3 regions of the Streptomyces sp. NPDC005931 genome follow, and region 3 is predicted to be linked to each of the others. Evidence: predicted binding sites of a transcription regulator. Region 3 holds the regulator's gene; each other region holds the start of a gene.
The links. The regulator HrcA, encoded in region 3, represses chaperone genes, less so after heat shock. The targets are predictions, from matches to a motif close to TTNGCACTCNGNNNNNCNGAGTGCNAA.

Region 1: a site for HrcA is predicted at 1,287-1,313, ahead of groES (co-chaperone GroES). Genes of this name have one in related genera too.
Region 2: a site for HrcA is predicted at 1,679-1,705, ahead of groL (chaperonin GroEL). Genes of this name have one in related genera too.

The regions. Positions count from the first base shown of each region.
Region 1 is NZ_JBIAIG010000004.1:280,459-284,667, forward strand. It holds gene ACFYOV_RS12425 (polysaccharide deacetylase family protein) at 1-274, shown strand, start outside; gene ACFYOV_RS12430 (polysaccharide deacetylase family protein) at 271-1,167, shown strand; gene groES (co-chaperone GroES) at 1,460-1,768, shown strand; gene groL (chaperonin GroEL) at 1,931-3,556, shown strand.
Region 2 is NZ_JBIAIG010000008.1:130,959-135,167, reverse strand. It holds gene groL (chaperonin GroEL) at 1-1,518, opposite strand, end outside; gene ACFYOV_RS20135 (cold-shock protein) at 1,854-2,057, opposite strand; gene ACFYOV_RS20130 (MoaD/ThiS family protein) at 2,487-2,762, opposite strand; gene thrC (threonine synthase) at 2,759-4,054, opposite strand; SAM riboswitch class I at 4,073-4,209, opposite strand, start outside.
Region 3 is NZ_JBIAIG010000001.1:802,832-807,040, forward strand. It holds gene dnaJ (molecular chaperone DnaJ) at 1-1,000, opposite strand, end outside; gene hrcA (heat-inducible transcriptional repressor HrcA) at 1,000-2,016, opposite strand; gene ACFYOV_RS03695 (MBL fold metallo-hydrolase) at 2,179-2,904, shown strand; gene ACFYOV_RS03700 (DUF3097 domain-containing protein) at 2,936-3,742, shown strand; gene hemW (radical SAM family heme chaperone HemW) at 3,883-4,209, opposite strand, start outside.

The DNA of each region.
Region 1 (4,209 bases), on a different contig from region 3:
CTTCCGCCCGCCTTTCGGCAACTACGACGGAGCCACCCTGCGCGCCGCCAAGTCCTGCGGCATCACGTATGTCCCGCTGTGGAACGAAGAGGTCTTCGTCGACCGCTGGGAGTACCGCGAGTGGGACCGGCGCCTGCGTCCCGGCGACATCGTCCTCAGCCACTTCCGGGGCCGCGACCACTGGAAGGGCACGATGCCCGACATGGTCCGCCGCTTTCTGAACAAGGTGACGGCGGAGGGATACGCGGTCGGCCGGCTGGAGGACTACCTGTGACCCGCCGGGGCGCGAGGACCGTCGCCGTCCGGGCCGCCGCCGCCCTGCTGGTCGCCGCGATCGGCGGCTGCGGTCCGTCCGGCGCGCCGCTGCGGGCGCCGGGGGAGGTCACCGCCGGGGAGCTGGCGGGGGAGGGCGGTGGTGGCGCCGAGCGGGGCGCGCGGGACGGCGCCGGGCGGTCGCCCGGGAGCGGGCGCGGGCACGGCGGCGCCCGTCCGGCCTCCGGCGCCACGTCGGCCAACGGCGTGCCGGGGGGCGACGACGCGCCGGCCGGGCCCGGGGCGGGGAGCGGTGCCGTGCCGCCCGTCGTCGACCACGTCCCCACCCGCGACAAGATCGTCTTCCTGACCTACGACGACGGCGCGGAACGCGACCCCCGCTTCATCGACCTGGTCCGCGAACGCCGCCTGCCCGTCAGCATGTTCCTCACCGACAGCGTGGTGGGCCCGGGTTACGCCCACTTCGCCCGCCTGCGCGCGGTCGGCGCGAGCCTCCAGAACCACACCCTCGACCACCCCGCCCTGCGCGGCCTGCCCTACCCCGGCCAGCGCGCCGAGATCTGCGGCCAGCAGCGCAAGCTCCACTCCCGCTTCGGCGTCCGCCCCCGCCTCTTCCGCCCGCCCTACGGCGCCTACGACACCACCACCCTGCGCGCCGCCGCCGACTGCGGCATCGAGGCGGTGGTCCTCTGGCGGGCGTCGGTGGACGGCGCCGGCCGCCTCTCGTACACCCGCGGCGCCCCCCGGCCGGTCCCCGGCGACGTCATCTCCGTCCCCTCGACCGACCCGCCGTCCCTGTCGCTGGCGGACAGGACCGTCCGTCTGCTGCGGCAGATCGAGAAGCGGGGCCTGAAGGTGGGACGCCTGGAGGACTACATCGGGCGGCGCGACTGAGGGCACCGCTCACTTCTCGGTGCCCGGGGGCGGCCGGGCAACCACCCCCCAGCCACCCCCGTCGACCCGCACACACGCACGATCACACGGCACCCCCACGGCCGACGCGCCGCGGGCAATTGGCACTCCGCTTGACCGAGTGCTAATCGCGGTCATAGTCTCGGCTCTGGCACTCCCCCTAGGAGAGTGCCAACCACGCGACGGGCAGGTCCGGCACCCGCGACGACGGATCGACCTGGTCGCCACCTCAGACAGTTAACCCCGTGAGATCTCCGAAGGGGGAGGTCGGATCGTGACGACCGCCAGCTCCAAGGTTGCCATCAAGCCGCTCGAGGACCGCATCGTGGTCCAGCCGCTCGACGCCGAGCAGACCACGGCTTCGGGCCTGGTCATTCCGGACACCGCCAAGGAGAAGCCCCAGGAGGGCGTCGTCCTGGCCATCGGCCCGGGCCGCTTCGAGGACGGCAAGCGCATCGAGCTCGACGTGAAGGTCGGCGACGTCGTGCTCTACAGCAAGTACGGCGGCACCGAGGTGAAGTACAACGGCGAGGAGTACCTCGTCCTCTCGGCCCGCGACGTCCTCGCGATCGTCGAGAAGTAAGCCGGGAAGTACGTCGGGGCGCGAGCGCCCCGATCCACTTCACCTCGCTTCACCTCGAAGCACTTTTGCTCGAACTGCGCCCCTGGCCCCCGCGACAGATGACAAGCCGGGCGCCCGGGGCGCAGTGATGTCACCCAGATTTCCGAGAGGGCTCCCGCTGCCATGGCGAAGATCCTGAAGTTCGACGAGGACGCCCGTCGCGCCCTCGAGCGCGGCGTCAACAAGCTTGCCGACACGGTCAAGGTGACGATCGGCCCCAAGGGCCGCAACGTCGTCATCGACAAGAAGTTCGGCGCCCCCACCATTACCAACGACGGTGTCACGATCGCCCGCGAGGTGGAGATCGAGGACCCGTACGAGAACCTCGGCGCCCAGCTGGTGAAGGAGGTGGCGACCAAGACCAACGACATCGCGGGTGACGGCACCACCACCGCCACCGTCCTGGCCCAGGCGCTGGTCCGTGAGGGCCTGAAGAACGTCGCCGCCGGTGCCTCCCCGGCCGCCCTGAAGAAGGGCATCGACGCCGCGGTCAAGGCCGTCTCGGACGACCTGCTCGCCTCCGCCCGGCCGATCGACGAGAAGTCCGACATCGCCGCCGTCGCCGCGCTGTCCGCCCAGGACCAGCAGGTCGGCGAGCTCATCGCCGAGGCCATGGACAAGGTCGGCAAGGACGGTGTCATCACCGTCGAGGAGTCCAACACCTTCGGTCTGGAGCTCGACTTCACCGAGGGCATGGCCTTCGACAAGGGCTACCTGTCGCCGTACTTCGTGACGGACCAGGAGCGCATGGAGGCCGTCCTCGAGGACCCGTACATCCTCATCACCCAGGGCAAGATCTCCGCCATCGCGGACCTGCTGCCGCTGCTGGAGAAGGTCATCCAGGCCAACTCCTCCAAGCCGCTGCTGATCATCGCCGAGGACGTCGAGGGCGAGGCCCTGTCGACCCTGGTCGTCAACAAGATCCGCGGCACCTTCAACGCCGTCGCCGTCAAGGCGCCCGGCTTCGGTGACCGCCGCAAGGCGATGCTCCAGGACATGGCGGTCCTCACCGGCGCCACGGTCGTCTCCGAGGAGGTCGGCCTCAAGCTCGACCAGGTCGGCCTGGACGTCCTGGGTTCCGCCCGCCGCATCACCGTCACCAAGGACGACACCACGATCGTCGACGGCGCCGGCAAGAAGGAGGACGTCGAGGGCCGCGTCGCGCAGATCAAGGCCGAGATCGAGACCACCGACTCCGACTGGGACCGCGAGAAGCTCCAGGAGCGCCTCGCGAAGCTGGCCGGCGGCGTGTGCGTGATCAAGGTCGGCGCCGCCACCGAGGTGGAGCTGAAGGAGAAGAAGCACCGTCTGGAGGACGCCATCTCCGCGACCCGCGCCGCGGTCGAGGAGGGCATCGTCTCCGGTGGTGGCTCCGCCCTGGTCCACGCCGTCAAGGTCCTCGAGGGCAACCTCGACAAGACCGGCGACGAGGCCACCGGTGTCTCCGTGGTCCGCAAGGCGGCCGTCGAGCCGCTGCGCTGGATCGCCGAGAACGCCGGCCTCGAGGGCTACGTCATCGTCTCCAAGGTCGCCGAGCTGGACAAGGGCAACGGCTACAACGCCGCCACCGGCGAGTACGGCGACCTCATCAAGGCGGGTGTCATCGACCCGGTCAAGGTCACCCGCTCCGCCCTGGAGAACGCCGCCTCCATCGCCTCCCTGCTGCTGACGACCGAGACCCTGGTCGTCGAGAAGAAGGAAGAGGAAGAGCCGGCCGCCGCGGGCCACGGCCACGGCCACGCCCACTGAGCGACCCGCTCGCAGAACGCCGCGAGGGCTCGGCGCCGCTGAACAGCAGCGGCGCCGGGCCCTCGCCCGTGCGCGACGCGCCCACCGGTACGCCACGTCGGGGTCCCCATGGGCGCCGCGGGACGTGGTGGGAGCGTCGGGCGGGACGGTGCGGCGCCGCCCCCGTTCCTCCCCTCCGGTCACCCACGCGATGGACGAGGGCGGACGGGCCGACAACGTCGACAGCCACCATCTGAAGGCCGTCAAGCGGATCGTGAGCCGCTCGTGGGGCCGCTGGAGCTCGGCACCGTCCACGGCGGGCCGGGCCGACCTGCCCGACGAGCAGTTCAATCAGGCGGCCGAGCTGGGCGCGGCGCTGGTCGCGAAGCCCTTGCCGCCCTCCTCCCTCGGTTGCGCGCCGCGCCAAGGGCCAGGGCGGCCACCAGCAGCAGGCCCCGGCCCCCGGGTCGCCGCCGCCCGCACGAGGTCTGCGCTCCCCGCGGGTGTCGCTCACCTCCACCCGTACGAGCCCGTCGCCGCGGTCGGCCGTCAGCCGCAGCTCTACGTCCGGGCACCCGCCCGTGGTGGCGCTACGGCACCCCCGCCCCGTCTGGTCGGCGAGGGGGAGCGGGAGCGAGGTCCGTCGCTCCTGACGGGGGGAAGTGGTCATGGCC
Region 2 (4,209 bases), on a different contig from region 3:
GGAGGCGGCGTTCTGCAGCGCGGAACGGGTCACCTTCGCCGGGTCGATGATGCCTTCCTTGACCAGGTCGACGTACTCGCCGGTCGCGGCGTTCAGGCCGTGGCCCGGGGTCAGGTTGCGCACCTTCTCCACCACGACACCGCCCTCGAGGCCGGCGTTCACGGCGATCTGCTTCAGCGGGGCCTCCAGGGCCAGCTTCACCGCGGCGGCACCGGTCGCCTCGTCACCCTCGAGCTCCAGCTTCTCGAACACCTGGGAGGCCTGGAGCAGGGCCACGCCACCACCGGCGACGATGCCCTCCTCGACGGCCGCCTTGGCGTTGCGCACGGCATCCTCGATGCGGTGCTTGCGCTCCTTGAGCTCCACCTCGGTGGCGGCACCGGCCTTGATGACCGCGACGCCGCCGGCGAGCTTCGCCAGGCGCTCCTGGAGCTTCTCGCGGTCGTAGTCCGAGTCGCTGTTCTCGATCTCGGCGCGGATCTGGTTCACACGGCCCGCGACCTGGTCGGCCGAGCCGGCACCGTCGACGATGGTGGTCTCGTCCTTGGTGATGACCACCTTGCGGGCCTTGCCCAGCAGGTCGAGAGTGGCGTTCTCCAGCTTGAGACCGACCTCCTCGGAGATGACCTCGCCGCCCGTGAGGATGGCGATGTCGCCGAGCATGGCCTTGCGGCGGTCGCCGAAGCCCGGGGCCTTGACGGCGACGGACTTGAAGGTGCCGCGGATCTTGTTGACGACCAGGGTCGACAGGGCCTCGCCCTCGACGTCCTCGGCGATGATCAGCAGCGGCTTGCCCGACTGCATGACCTTCTCCAGAAGCGGGAGCAGGTCCTTGACGGAGGAGATCTTGGAGTTCGCGATCAGGATGTACGGGTCGTCGAGGACGGCCTCCATACGCTCCATGTCGGTCGCGAAGTACGCCGAGATGTAGCCCTTGTCGAAGCGCATACCCTCGGTGAGCTCCAGCTCCAGACCGAAGGTCTGGGACTCCTCGACGGTGATGACGCCTTCCTTGCCGACCTTGTCCATGGCCTCGGCGATGAGCTCGCCGATCTGGGTGTCGGCGGCGGAGATGGAGGCCGTGGAAGCGATCTGCTCCTTGGTCTCGACGTCCTTCGCCTGCTCCAGCAGGGCGGCGGAGACGGCCTCGACGGCCTTCTCGATACCGCGCTTCAGGGCCATCGGGTTGGCACCGGCGGCCACGTTGCGCAGACCCTCGCGCACGAGCGCCTGGGCGAGGACGGTCGCGGTGGTCGTACCGTCACCGGCGACGTCGTCCGTCTTCTTGGCGACTTCCTTAACCAGCTCGGCGCCGATCTTCTCGTACGGGTCCTCGAGCTCGATCTCCTTGGCGATGGACACACCGTCGTTGGTGATCGTGGGCGCGCCCCACTTCTTCTCGAGGACGACGTTGCGGCCCTTGGGGCCGAGCGTCACCTTCACGGCGTCCGCGAGCTGGTTCATGCCGCGCTCGAGGCCGCGCCGCGCCTCCTCGTCGAACGCGATGATCTTGGCCATGTGAAGTGGTCCCTCCAGGACTGGGGGTGATTACTTCGGACCGCGCCCGCGCCCGCGACGGACGGCCCCGGCCGGGGGTTCCTTGCCCCACCCGGCCCGTGGCCTCACCGACCCGGTCCTTACGTTGTCACTCTCACCTTCAGAGTGCTAACGCCAATGATTAGCACTCTGCCCATGCGAGTGCAAGCGCCTCCGGGGTTCGGCGGGGGCGCTCAGCCGCGCGCGAACAAGGTGCGCGCCGCGTCGCCGCGCAGGTCCCGGGCACGGCGAAGGGCTCGCACCCCGGGAGGTGCGAGCCCTTCGTCAGCAGAAGATGCGTGCGGCTGGTAGCGCGTTCAGGCGGTGACGCGAACCATGTCGGCCTGCGGGCCCTTCTGGCCCTGCGAGATCTCGAACTCGACCCGCTGGCCCTCTTCCAGGGTGCGGTAGCCGTCCATCTGGATCGCGCTGTAGTGGACGAAAACATCCGCACCACCGTCGACCGCGATGAAGCCGTACCCCTTCTCCGCGTTGAACCACTTGACGGTGCCCTGAGCCATGCCTAACTCCCCTATTACTGGCCCTTGCACAGATCCACACTTCGCGGACCCGGGTCAGACCTCACCCCCCACGGTTGGGGGCGTGCGCCGGAACGCGTCGACCGCGGCTGAATGTATCTGTCCAACTGCCGTCTGCAACAGGTCAATCGGACGAGAATTCTGGACGACACCGGTCCGGAATGTGGCGACAATTCACCTGAATTCAGGGCAAGTCGGGCTACGCAAAGGGCACAAAAGCCGCGAAAGGGGCCCACACTTTGGCTACATCTTGTCGGGTCTGCGGCAGGAATTCAGGGTTCCCGATCAGTGGATCAGGAGCGCGTTCCCCAACTCTACCGCGCTCAATCCAATGGAATTGCCCCCTCCGCTTCTCTTACGGAGGGGGCAATTCGATGAACACTCGGTAATCGTGGTTACCGAAGGTAATGATCAGCCGCCGGCGACGGCCGGGATGATCGACACGCCGGCCCCCTCCGGGGTGGCCGTCTGCAGGCCCTGCTCGAAGCGCACGTCGTCGTCGTTGACGTAGACGTTGACGAACCGGCGCAGCCTGCCCTGGTCGTCGAGGACGCGGGCGGCGATCCCGGTGTGGTTCTTCTCCAGGTCCTCGATGACCTCGGCGAGGGTGGCGCCCTCGGCGCTCACCTCGGCCTGCCCGCCGGTGTAGGTGCGCAGGATGGTGGGGATGCGAACGGTCACGCTCATGCGAGGCCAGCCTCTCGGAAGGAGTCCAGGGTGGGGCGGATGGTGGCGGTCGGACCGGTGCCGGCCACCGCGTCGAGGGTCTTCAGGCCGTCGCCCGTGTTGAGCACGACCGTCGTCAGCGCCGGGTCGAGGACACCGTTCTCGATCAGCTTGCGGGTCACGCCGACCGTCACGCCACCCGCCGTCTCGGCGAAGATGCCCTCCGTACGGGCCAGCAGCTTGATCGCGTCGACGACCTGCTCGTCCGTCACGTCCTCCACGGCGCCGCCGGTGCGGCGGGCGATGTCCAGCACGTACGGCCCGTCCGCCGGGTTGCCGATGGCCAGCGACTTGGCGATGGTGTTCGGCTTCTGCGGCCGGACCACGTCGTGCCCCGCCTTGTACGCGGCGGAGACCGGAGAGCACCCCTCGGCCTGCGCGCCGAAGATCTTGTACGGCCGGTCCTCGACCAGACCCAGCTCGATCAGCTCCCGGAGACCCTTGTCGATCTTGGTCAGCTGCGAGCCGGAGGCGATCGGGACGACGATCTGGTCGGGCAGCCGCCAGCCGAGCTGCTCGCAGATCTCGTACGCGAGGGTCTTGGAGCCCTCCGCGTAGTACGGCCGCAGGTTGACGTTGACGAACCCCCAGCCCTCGCCGGCCGGGTCGCCGATCAGCTCGGAGCAGAAGCGGTTCACGTCGTCGTAGTTGCCCTCGATGCCGACGAGCTCACCGCCGTACACGGCGGCCATGACGACCTTGCCCTGCTCCAGGTCGTGCGGGATGAACACGCAGGAGCGGAAGCCGGCCCGGGCGGCGGCGGCACCGACGGCGCCGGCCAGGTTGCCGGTGGAGGAGCAGGACAGGGTGGTGAAACCGAAGGCGCGGGCGGCCTCGATGGCCTGGGCGACGACGCGGTCCTTGAAGGAGTGCGTCGGGTTGCCGGAGTCGTCCTTGACGAAGAGCCTGCCGGGCTCGACGCCGAGCTCACGGGCGAGGTTGTCGGCCTGCACCAGCTCGGTCCAGCCCGGGTTGAGGTTCGGCTTGGTCGCCACGTCGGCGGGGACGGGCAGCAGGGGCGCGTAGCGCCAGATGTTCGCGGGGCCCGCCTCGATGCGCTTGCGGAGCTCCTCGGTGTCGTGGGCCGAGAAGTCGTAGGCGATCTCCAGCGGGCCGAAACACTCCTCGCACGCGAAGACCGGACCGAGGGGGACGCGGTGGCCGCATTCGCGACAGGAGAGCGCTGCGGCGGGGCCCAGGTCGACGGAGCCGGCGGGGGAATCGGTGGTGCTTGCAACAGTCTGCACAGCCATGTGAGGCGAGGCCCTTTCTCCTCATCTTCCTCACGACGCATCTCGCCGTGAGACGGATTTGGCACCTTCCCTAGCCGGGAGCCTCGCTGGAGCGACCGCCGCTGTCGCGGTGATCGGCTACGAGAACCGGCTGGAGGGTTGCCGGGGCTTCATCG
Region 3 (4,209 bases):
TGGTGGGGGTCTGCACCTCGACGTGGACGATGAGGTCGCCCCGGCCGCCGCCGCGCAGATGCGTGACTCCGCGGCCGTGCAGCGGGATCGACTGGCCGGACTGGGTGCCGGGCCGGATGTCGACCTCCTCCATGCCGTCCAGCGTCTCCAGCGGCACCTTGGTGCCGAGGGCCGCCGCCGTCATCGGGATGGTGACCGTGCAGTGCAGGTCGTCGCCGCGGCGCTGGAAGGTCGGGTGGGGCAGTTCGTGGATCTCCACGTACAGGTCACCTGCGGGACCGCCGCCCGGGCCGACCTCGCCCTCGCCGGCGAGCTGGATGCGGGTGCCGTTGTCCACACCGGCCGGGATCTTCACCGTCAGGGTGCGGCGCGAGCGCACGCGCCCGTCGCCCGCGCACTCCGGGCACGGGGTGGGCACGACGGTGCCGAAGCCCTGGCACTGGGGGCAGGGGCGGGAGGTCATGACCTGGCCCAGGAAGGAGCGGGTGACCTGCGAGACCTCGCCGCGGCCCCGGCACATGTCACAGGTCTGCGCGGTGGTGCCCGGCGCGGCGCCCTCGCCGCTGCACGTGGCGCAGACGATCGCCGTGTCGACCTGGATGTCCTTGGTGGTGCCGAACGCTGCCTCGTCCAGCTCCACCTCGATCCGGATCATCGCGTCCTGGCCCCGGCGGGTGCGCGAGCGCGGACCGCGCTGCGACGCCGTGCCGAAGAAGGCGTCCATGATGTCGGAGAAGTTCCCGAAGCCGCCGGCCCCGAAGCCGCCCGCGCCCCCGCCGGCCTGCGAGAGCGGGTCGCCGCCGAGGTCGTAGACCTGCTTCTTCTGCGGGTCCGACAGCACCTCGTAGGCGGCGTTGATCTCCTTGAACCGCTCCTGGGTCTTCGGATCCGGATTGACGTCCGGATGCAGCTCGCGGGCGAGCCGCCGGAAGGCCTTCTTGATCTCTTCCTGCGACGCGTCGCGGCGCACGCCGAGTACGGCGTAGTAGTCGGTGGCCACTACGACTCCGCCAGGATCTGTCCGACGTACCGTGCCACTGCGCGTACCGCTCCCATCGTTCCCGGGTAGTCCATGCGGGTCGGTCCGACCACGCCGAGCTTGGCAACCGCCTCGCCGCCCGAACCGTAGCCGACCGACACGACGGACGTGGAGTTGAGTCCTTCGTGGGCGTTCTCGTGACCGATACGGACGGTCACGCCCGGATCCTGCGCCTCGCCGAGCAGCTTGAGGAGCACGACCTGCTCCTCCAGCGCCTCCAGCACCGGCCGGATCGTGAGGGGGAAGTCATGAGCGAAGCGGGTCAGATTGGCGGTGCCGCCGATCATCAGCCGCTCCTCGTTCTCCTCGACGAGCGTCTCCAGCAGCGTGGAGAGCACCGTGGAGACCGTACCGCGGTCCTCCGTCCCGAAGGCGTCGGCAAGATCCTCCACCAGGCCCGGCACGTCCGTGAACCGACGCCCCGCTACCCGGCTGTTGAGCCGCGCCCGCAGATCCGCCAGGGACGTCTCGCCGAACGGCGCCGGGCAGTCCACCACCCGCTGCTCGACCCGGCCGGTGTCGGTGATCAGCACCAGCATCACGCGGGCCGGCGCGAGGGAGAGCAGCTCCACGTGCCGCACGGTCGAGCGGGTCAGCGAGGGGTACTGCACCACGGCGACCTGCCGGGTCAGCTGCGCCAGCAGCCGCACCGTGCGGGCCACCACGTCGTCGAGGTCGACGGCGCCCTCGAGGAAGTTCTGGATGGCCCGCCGCTCGGGCGGGCTCATCGGCTTGACACCGGCCAGCTTGTCGACGAACAGGCGGTACCCCTTGTCGGTGGGGATGCGCCCGGCGCTGGTGTGCGGCTGGGCGATGTACCCCTCGTCCTCCAGCGCCGCCATGTCGTTGCGGACCGTGGCCGGGGAGACGCCGAGGTTGTGCCGCTCGGTGAGGGCCTTGGAGCCCACGGGCTCCTCGGTGCCGACGTAGTCCTGGACGATGGCGCGCAGCACCTGGAGCCTGCGTTCACTGAGCATCGCGCACACCTCCAGAAGCCTTCCGCCCGGCACCTTCCCTGGCACTCTTCACTCCCGAGTGCCAGACTTCCCCGGCCCAGTGTACGGCCGGGTAGTACGCCCCGGGCAAGGGCGGGCCCGTCACACCGGACCGTCGGCGGGCGGGACCGCTAGCGTCGCGGTATGACGGTGACTTGGGAAGAGTCGGGATGGGAGCAAGTGGCTCCCGGCGTGGGCCGGTGCCGGCTGCCGGTGTGGGACTGCACGAGCGGGCTCGTCGTCGGCCCGGACGCGGTGCTGCTGATCGACAGCGGGTCGAGTCTCGCCGAGGGCGCGCGGTTGCGGGCCGAGGCGCAGGCGCTCACCGGCCGCCGTGTGACGCATGTCGCGCTCACCCACGCCCACTTCGACCACGTCCTGGGGACGGCGGCGTTCGCGGGCGCCGAGGTGTTCGGCGCGGTCGGTCTGGACGCGGCGCTGGCCGGCGGGCGCGAGGAGCTGCGGGTGAGCGCGGTGCGCCACGGCCTGGACACGCGGGCGGCCGACGCGGCCGTGGACGCGCTGGTCGTCCCCCGGCACGCGGTGTCCGGCGAGTGGACGCTCGACCTGGGCGGCGGCCGGCAGGCGTTGCTGGCCAACGTGGGCCCGGGGCACACGCCGCACGACCTCGCGGTCCTGGTGCCCGGCGACCCGGAGGTGGTCTTCTGCGGCGACCTGGTGGAGGAGTCCGGCGAGCCCCAGGCCGGGCCGGACGCCGTGCCCTCCCGGTGGCCGGCCGCCCTGGACCGGCTGCTCGCGCTCGGCGGCGAGGACGCGGCGTACGTGCCCGGTCACGGAGCGGTGGTGGACGCGGCGTTCGTCCGCGCCCAACGCGAGGCGCTGGCGGCCCGTTTCGGCGTGTCGCCGTGATCACGCGCGGGCTTCTCCTATCGTCGTTCGAATGCGCCAGTACTCTCCGGACCTGACCCCTCCGTGGAAGAAGCCCCGCCCCGTACCCGAGGTCGCGGCCGAGCCCGGCCTGGTGGTGGAGGAGCCCGGCAGCGGTTTCTGCGGCGCGGTGATCGGCTGCGAGGCGGGGACGGTGACCCTGGAGGACCGCTTCGGCAAGCACCGCGTCTTCCCGCTGGCGCCGGGGGGCTTCCTGCTGGAGGGCCGCGCGGTGACGCTCATGCGGCCCGCGTCCGGGCCGGTACGGCCCACCCGCACGGCCTCCGGTTCGGTGGCCGTCCCCGGCGCACGGGCGCGCGTGGCCCGCGCGGGGCGCATCTACGTGGAGGGGCGGCACGACGCGGAGCTGGTCGAGAAGGTGTGGGGCGACGACCTGCGCGTCGAGGGCGTGGTCGTGGAGTACCTGGAGGGTGTGGACGACCTCCCGGCGGTGGTCGAGGAGTTCGCCCCCGGCCCCGACGCCCGCCTCGGTGTCCTGGTGGACCACCTGGTCCAGGGCAGCAAGGAGTGGCGCATCGCCCGGGCGGTGACGAGCGAGCACGCACTGGTGGTGGGCCACCCGTACATCGACATCTGGCAGGCGGTGAAGCCCTCGTCCCTGGGCATCGCGGCGTGGCCGGGCGTCCCGCGCGGCCAGGACTGGAAGACGGGGGTGTGCCGGGCCCTGGGCTGGCCGGAGAACACGGGGGCGGCCTGGCAGCACATCCTGTCGCGGGTGCGGTCGTACAGGGACCTGGAGCCGGCACTGCTGGGCCGGGTCGAGGAACTGATCGACTTCGTCACGGCTCCGCCCGCCTAGCCCTCGGGCAGTCGGGCCGCCGGGCGCTGGGGGGTGCCCCCGCGCGAGCGAAGCCGAGCGTGCGGGAGGGCGGACGCGGGCGGCACCTCGCAGCGCCGAGCCGAGCGTCCCACCCGCGCCCGGCCGTGCCGGGCCGCGTCTCAGTCCACCAGGTCCCGCACCACCGCGTCGGCCAGCAACCGCCCGCGCAGGGTCAGCACCGCACGCCCCTGCGCGTACGGTCCCTCCTGGAGCAGTCCGTCCGACCGAGCCCGGCGGGCGGCCCTCAGGCCCTCCGCACGGAGCAGGGAGAGAGGCACGCCCTCCCTGAGCCGCAGCTCCAGCAGGATCCGCTCCACCCGCCGGTCCTCGTCCGACAGGACCTCACGGCCCGCCCCCGGCGAGCGCCCCTGCGCCAGCGCCGCCGCGTACGCGCCGGGGTGCTTCACGTTCCACCAGCGCACCCCGCCGACGTGGCTGTGCGCGCC